One region of the Streptomyces sp. NPDC033131 genome, then DNA from elsewhere that is predicted to be linked to it. Evidence: predicted binding sites of a transcription regulator. Region 1 holds the regulator's gene; each other region holds the start of a gene.
The links. Region 1 encodes HrcA, which represses chaperone genes, less so after heat shock. Its sites were predicted from a motif close to TTNGCACTCNGNNNNNCNGAGTGCNAA; they were not measured.
Positions count from the first base shown of each region.

Region 2: groES (co-chaperone GroES) is a predicted target of HrcA. The motif match lies at 1,250-1,276, and genes of this name have one in related genera.
Region 3: groL (chaperonin GroEL) is a predicted target of HrcA. The motif match lies at 1,199-1,225, and genes of this name have one in related genera.

Region 1 covers NZ_JBVIPA010000018.1:152,294-154,555, reverse strand. Annotated here, with positions in the region: gene ACZ5XS_RS23680 (MBL fold metallo-hydrolase) at 1-657, opposite strand, end outside; gene hrcA (heat-inducible transcriptional repressor HrcA) at 819-1,835, shown strand; gene dnaJ (molecular chaperone DnaJ) at 1,836-2,262, shown strand, end outside.
Region 2 covers NZ_JBVIPA010000001.1:34,106-36,367, reverse strand. Annotated here, with positions in the region: gene groL (chaperonin GroEL) at 1-667, opposite strand, end outside; gene groES (co-chaperone GroES) at 796-1,104, opposite strand; gene ACZ5XS_RS00160 (polysaccharide deacetylase family protein) at 1,387-2,205, opposite strand; gene ACZ5XS_RS00155 (polysaccharide deacetylase family protein) at 2,202-2,262, opposite strand, start outside.
Region 3 covers NZ_JBVIPA010000006.1:15,531-17,792, reverse strand. Annotated here, with positions in the region: gene ACZ5XS_RS10350 (MoaD/ThiS family protein) at 62-337, shown strand; gene ACZ5XS_RS10345 (cold-shock protein) at 770-976, shown strand; gene groL (chaperonin GroEL) at 1,352-2,262, shown strand, end outside.

The DNA.
Region 1 (2,262 bases):
GTGACCGGGCACGTACAGCGCGTCCTCGCCGCCCAGGTCCAGCAGGCGGTCGAGGGCGGCCGGCCAGTGGGACGGTACGGCGTCGGGGCCGGCCTGGGGTTCGCCGGACTCCTCGACCAGGTCGCCGCAGAAGACCACCCCCGGCGAGCCGGGGACGAGGACCACGAGGTCGTGGGCGGTGTGCGCGGGCCCCACGTTCGCCAGCAGGACCTGGCGGCCGCCGCCCAGGTCGAGCGTCCACTCGCCGGAGACGCGGTGGCGGGGGACCGTCAGGGCGTCGACCGCCTCGTCGGCCAGACGCGCGTCGAGCCCGTTGCCCACCGCGTCGGCCCGCAGGTCCGCACGCCCGTGCCGGGCGGCGAGCACCGTCTCGACGCCGACCGCGCCGAACACCTCGGCCCCCGCGAACGCCGCCGCCCCGAAGACGTGGTCGAAGTGCGGATGCGTCAGCGCGAGATGGGTCACACGGTGACCGGCGATTTCCTGCGCCCGCGCCCGCACCCACGACCCCTCCGCCAGGCTCGACCCGGCGTCGATCACCAGGGCCGCGCCCGCCCCGACGACCAGCCCCGCCGTGCAGTCCCACACCGGCAGGCGGCACCGGCCGACCCCGGCCGCCAGCCGCTCCCACCCCAGCTCTTCCCAAGTCACCGTCATACCGCGACGCTAGCGGGGAAGCCTCCTCGGGCACGGCTTCGCAGGCCCGGCCTTGCCCCGGGCGTACCCCACGGCCGTACACTGGCCGGGGTGCGTTGGCACTCGGATGTGACGAGTGCCAGGCGAAGAGCCGAGGGGCCGACTTTCTGGAGGTGTGCGCGATGCTGAGTGAACGCAGGCTCCAGGTGCTGCGCGCCATCGTCCAGGACTACGTCGGCACCGAGGAGCCGGTCGGCTCCAAGGCGCTCACCGAGCGGCACAACCTCGGTGTCTCCCCGGCGACCGTGCGCAACGACATGTCGGCCCTGGAGGACGAGGGGTACATCGCCCAGCCGCACACCAGCGCGGGGCGGATCCCCACCGACAAGGGCTATCGGCTGTTCGTCGACAAGCTGGCCGGGGTCAAGCCGATGACCGGGCCCGAGCGGCGCGCGATCCAGAACTTCCTGGACGGCGCCGTCGATCTGGACGACGTGGTGGCGCGGACCGTACGGCTGCTCGCGCAGCTGACGCGGCAGGTCGCCGTCGTGCAGTACCCGTCGCTGACCCGGTCGACGGTGCGGCACGTCGAGCTGCTCTCCCTCGCCCCCGCGCGCGTGATGCTCGTCCTGATCACGGACACGGGACGGGTCGAGCAGCGGATGGTCGACTGCCCGGCGCCGTTCGGCGAGGCGTCGCTGGCCGATCTGCGGGCACGGCTCAACAGCCGGATCGCCGGACGTCGCTTCGCCGACGTGCCGCATCTGGTGGAGGACCTGCCCGAGGGTTTCGACGCCGAGGATCGCGGCACCGTCTCGATGGTGCTCTCCACCCTGCTGGAGACGCTCGTCGAGGAGAACGAGGAGCGGTTGATGATCGGCGGCACCGCCAATCTCACCCGCTTCGGACATGACTTTCCCCTCACCATCCGGCCCGTCCTGGAAGCCCTCGAGGAGCAGGTCGTGCTCCTCAAGCTCCTTGGCGAGGCGGGGGATTCGGGCATGACCGTACGGATCGGTCACGAGAACGCCTATGAGGGACTCAACTCCACTTCAGTGGTGTCGGTCGGCTACGGTTCGGGCGGCGAGGCAGTCGCCAAGCTCGGCGTGGTCGGACCGACCCGCATGGATTACCCGGGAACGATGGGAGCGGTACGCGCAGTGGCACGGTACGTCGGACAGATCCTGGCGGAGTCGTAAGTGGCCACGGACTACTACGCCGTTCTCGGCGTGCGCCGCGACGCGTCGCAGGAAGAGATCAAGAAGGCCTTCCGGCGGCTCGCACGCGAGCTGCACCCGGACGTCAACCCCGATCCGAAGACCCAGGAGCGGTTCAAGGAGATCAACGCCGCTTACGAGGTGTTGTCGGACCCGCAGAAGAAGCAGGTCTACGACCTCGGCGGCGACCCCCTGTCCCAGGCGGGCGGCGCGGGCGCGGGCGGCTTCGGCGCGGGCGGCTTCGGGAACTTCTCGGACATCATGGACGCCTTCTTCGGTACGGCGTCCCAGCGGGGTCCGCGCTCGCGCACCCGGCGCGGCCAGGACGCGATGATCCGCCTGGAGATCGAGCTCGACGAGGCGGCCTTCGGCACGACGAAGGACATCCAGGTCGACACCGCGATCGTCT
Region 2 (2,262 bases), on a different contig from region 1:
CCTGGTTGATGAGGATGTAGGGGTCCTCGAGGATGGCCTCCATGCGCTCCTGGTCCGTCACGAAGTACGGCGACAGGTAGCCCTTGTCGAAGGCCATGCCCTCGGTGAAGTCCAGCTCCAGACCGAAGGTGTTGGACTCCTCGACGGTGATGACACCGTCCTTGCCGACCTTGTCCATCGCCTCGGCGATGAGCTCGCCGACCTGCGAGTCCTGGGCGGACAGCCCGGCCACGGCGGCGATGTCGGACTTCTCGTCGATCGGGCGGGCGGTCGCGAGGAGCTCCTCGGAGACGGCCTTGACCGCGGCGTCGATGCCCTTCTTCAGGGCGGCCGGGGAGGCACCCGCGGCAACGTTCCGCAGGCCCTCGCGCACCAGAGCCTGGGCGAGCACGGTGGCGGTGGTGGTGCCGTCACCCGCGATGTCGTTGGTCTTGGTCGCCACCTCCTTCACCAGCTGGGCACCGAGGTTCTCGTACGGGTCGTCGAGCTCGACCTCGCGGGCGATGGTGACGCCGTCGTTGGTGATGGTGGGGGCGCCGAACTTCTTGTCGATGACGACGTTGCGGCCCTTGGGGCCGATCGTCACCTTGACCGTGTCAGCGAGCTTGTTGACGCCGCGCTCGAGGGCGCGACGGGCGTCCTCGTCGAACTTCAGGATCTTCGCCATGGGAGCGTGAGCCCTCTCGGAAATCTAGGTGAAATTAGCCGCGCCCCCGGCGCCCGGCTCATGTGATCGCGGGGGGCCAGGGGCGCAGCTCAAGCAATGTGCTTCGCGGTGAGGCGAAGCGAGGTGAATTACTTCTCGATGATCGCGAGCACGTCGCGGGCCGAGAGGACGAGGTATTCCTCGCCGTTGTACTTCACTTCGGTGCCGCCGTACTTGCTGTAGAGCACGATGTCGCCGACGGCGACGTCGAGCGGAAGACGGTTACCGTCCTCGAAGCGGCCCGGGCCCACGGCCAGGACGACGCCCTCCTGGGGCTTCTCCTTGGCAGTGTCCGGAATGACCAGGCCAGAGGCGGTGGTCTGCTCGGCGTCGAGCGGCTGGACCACAATGCGGTCCTCGAGCGGCTTGATGGCAACCTTGGAGCTGGTGGTCGTCACGATCCGACCTCCCCCTTCGGAGATCTCACGGGGTTAACTGTCTGAGGTGGCGACCAGGTGGATCCGTCGTCGCGGGTGCCGGACCTGCCCGTCGCTAGTTGGCACTCTCCAGGGGGGAGTGCCAGGTCCGAGACTATGACTGTGATTAGCACTCGGTCAAGCGGAGTGCCAATCCCGTGCGGCGCGGCGCCGAGGTTTCCCCCCGGCGTCCGCCCTCGGGGCGCCTGCTGCGGATGCCTGTCCCGCGCCGTCAGTGGCCTGCACCCGTACCGGAAAGCCGGCCTAGACGTAGTCCTCCAGCCGTCCCACCGTCAGCCCTCTCCCCTGGATCTCCCGCAGTACTCGGACGGTTCGTTCCGTCAGCGTGTCGTCGGTCGGTTCGCCCGAGGGCACCGAGACGATGTCGCCCGGCCGCAGGCGGCTCGCGCCGTTGGTGAAGGTCAGCTCGCCGTTCTCCGCCGAGGCCCGCCACAGGACGACCGCTAAGAGGCCGCAGTCGGCGGCGGCGCGCAGGGTGGTGGCGTCGTACGTGCCGTAGGGAGGGCGGAAGAGGCGGGGGCGGATGCCGAAGCGGGAGCGGAGTTTGTCCTGCTGGCCGCAGATCTCGGCGCGCTGTCCGGCGTACGGCAGCCCGCGCAGCGCGGGATGGTCGAGGGTGTGGTTCTGGATGCTCGCGCCGACCGACCGGAGGCGGGCGAATTGGCCGTATCCCGGCCCGGCGACACTGTCCGTGAGGAACATGCTGACCGGGAGCCGCAGTTCACGGACCATGTCGACGAAGCGCGGGTCCTTTTCGGCGCCGTCGTCGTAGGTGAGGAAGACGACCCGGTCGGGGGTGCGGACGCGGTCGAGGACGGGCGGGCTGCCCGGGCGCGCGGCAGCGGGCCGGGCGGCCGGCTTCGGGGCCGGACGCAGCGGGGCGGCGAGTCCCCATCGGCGGTACGGCCGCTCACCCGCGCCTTCGGGGCCGTCCCGGCCCGTCCGCTGGGCCGTCCACTGGGCCGTCTTCTCGCCCGGCCGTTCGGTGGGGGCGACGGACCGGGCGCAGCCGGTGAGGAGGGTGGCGGCGAGCGCGCCGGCCGTCAGCGCCCGCCACTTCACAGGTAGTCCTCCAGGCGGGCCACGGCATACCCCTCCTTGGTGATCTTGTTCAGGAAG
Region 3 (2,262 bases), on a different contig from region 1:
GGGGCTGGTCGCGCAGTTCCCCGCGCCCCTGAGGGCGATCACCTGACCGGAGGTCATAAGAATGAGCGTCACCGTCCGCATCCCCACCATCCTGCGCACCTACACCGGTGGCAAGGCCGAGGTCGCCGCCGAGGGGGCCACCCTCGCCGAGGTCATCACCGACCTGGAGAAGAACCACACGGGCATCGCCGCCCGGGTGCTCGACGACCAGGGCAAGCTGCGCCGGTTCGTCAATGTGTACGTCAACGACGACGACGTCCGCTTCGAGCAGGGCCTGGAGACCGCGACCCCGGACGGCGCCGGTGTCTCGATCATTCCGGCCGTCGCCGGCGGCTGATTATTACCGTCGGTAACGCAGGTTACCGAGAGTTTCGTTGAATTGCCCCCTCCGCGAGAGAAGCGGAGGGGGCAATTCAATGTGGTTGAGCGCGGTACAGTTGGGGAACGCGATGCCGATCCCCGGGTCGGAAGCCCTTGATTTCCCCCTTGCGCCCGATAAGAAGTAGCCAAAGTGTGTGCTTCTTTCGCGGCTTTTGTGCTTTTTGTGGGGCCCGACTTGCCCCGAATTCGGGTGAATTCTCACCACATTCCGGACCGTGCGCGTCCAGAATTCTCGTCCGATTGACCTGTTGCAGAGGGCAGTTGGACAGATACATTCGGCCGCGGTCGACGCGTTCCGGCGCACGCCCCCAACCATGTGGGGGGTGAGGTCTGACCCGGATCCGCGAAGTGTGGATCTGTGCAAGGGCCAGTAATAGGGGAGTTAGGCATGGCTCAGGGCACCGTCAAGTGGTTCAACGCGGAGAAGGGGTACGGCTTCATCGCGGTCGACGGTGGTGCGGATGTTTTCGTCCACTACAGCGCGATTCAGATGGACGGCTACCGCACCCTGGAGGAAGGCCAGCGGGTCGATTTTGAGATCTCGCAGGGCCAGAAAGGGCCGCAGGCGGACATGGTCCGACTGGCGACCGGCTGAAGCACGCGCCGACTGACAGCGACGTTCTTCTGTTCTTCGGAGGGCTCGTATCCCATGGGGAGTCATGGGTTACGAGCCCTTCGGCATGTCCGGAACAGGTCGCCGCGGCGCGGACCGTTCCCCGGCGGGCGCTTGCGCCCACCCGTCGCCCGACCGCCACCCCTCAACGAGCCCGCTTCGCGGGCGCTTGCACTCTCGAGGGGCGAGTGCTAATCATTGGCGTTAGCACTCTGAAGGTGAGAGTGACAACGAGGACCGGGTCGGTGAGGCCCGCAGGCCAAGTGGGGCAAGGAACCACGAGGCAGGCAGGCCGTCCGTCGCGGGCGCCAGCGCGGTCCGGAGAAATCCACCCCCTGTCCGGGAGGACCACTTCACATGGCCAAGATCATCGCGTTCGACGAGGAGGCACGGCGCGGTCTCGAGCGCGGGATGAACCAGCTCGCCGACGCCGTCAAGGTCACCCTTGGCCCCAAGGGCCGCAACGTCGTCCTCGAGAAGAAGTGGGGCGCGCCCACGATCACCAACGATGGTGTTTCCATCGCCAAGGAGATCGAGCTCGAGGACCCGTACGAGAAGATCGGCGCCGAGCTGGTCAAGGAAGTCGCCAAGAAGACGGACGACGTCGCCGGCGACGGAACGACCACGGCGACCGTGCTCGCCCAGGCGCTCGTGCGCGAGGGTCTGCGCAACGTAGCCGCCGGCGCCAACCCGATGGCCCTCAAGCGCGGTATCGAGAAGGCCGTCGAGGCCGTCTCCGGTGCCCTGCTCGAGCAGGCCAAGGATGTCGAGACCAAGGAGCAGATCGCCTCCACGGCCTCCATCTCCGCCGCCGACACCCAGATCGGCGAGCTCATCGCCGAGGCGATGGACAAGGTCGGCAAGGAAGGCGTCATCACCGTCGAGGAGTCCCAGACCTTCGGTCTCGAGCTTGAGCTCACCGAGGGTATGCGCTTCGACAAGGGCTACATCTCGGCGTACTTCGCGACCGACATGGAGCGTATGGAGGCGTCGCTCGACGACCCGTACATCCTGATCGCCAACTCCAAGATCGGCTCCGTCAAGGACCTGCTCCCGCTCCTGGAGAAGGTCATGCAGTCGGGCAAGCCGCTGCTGATCATCGCCGAGGACGTCGAGGGCGAGGCCCTGTCGACCCTGGTCGTCAACAAGATCCGTGGCACCTTCAAGTCCGTCGCCGTCAAGGCCCCGGGCTTCGGTGACCGCCGCAAGGCGATGCTGAACGACATCGCCATCCTCACCGGCGGCGAGGTCATCTCCGAGGAGGTCGG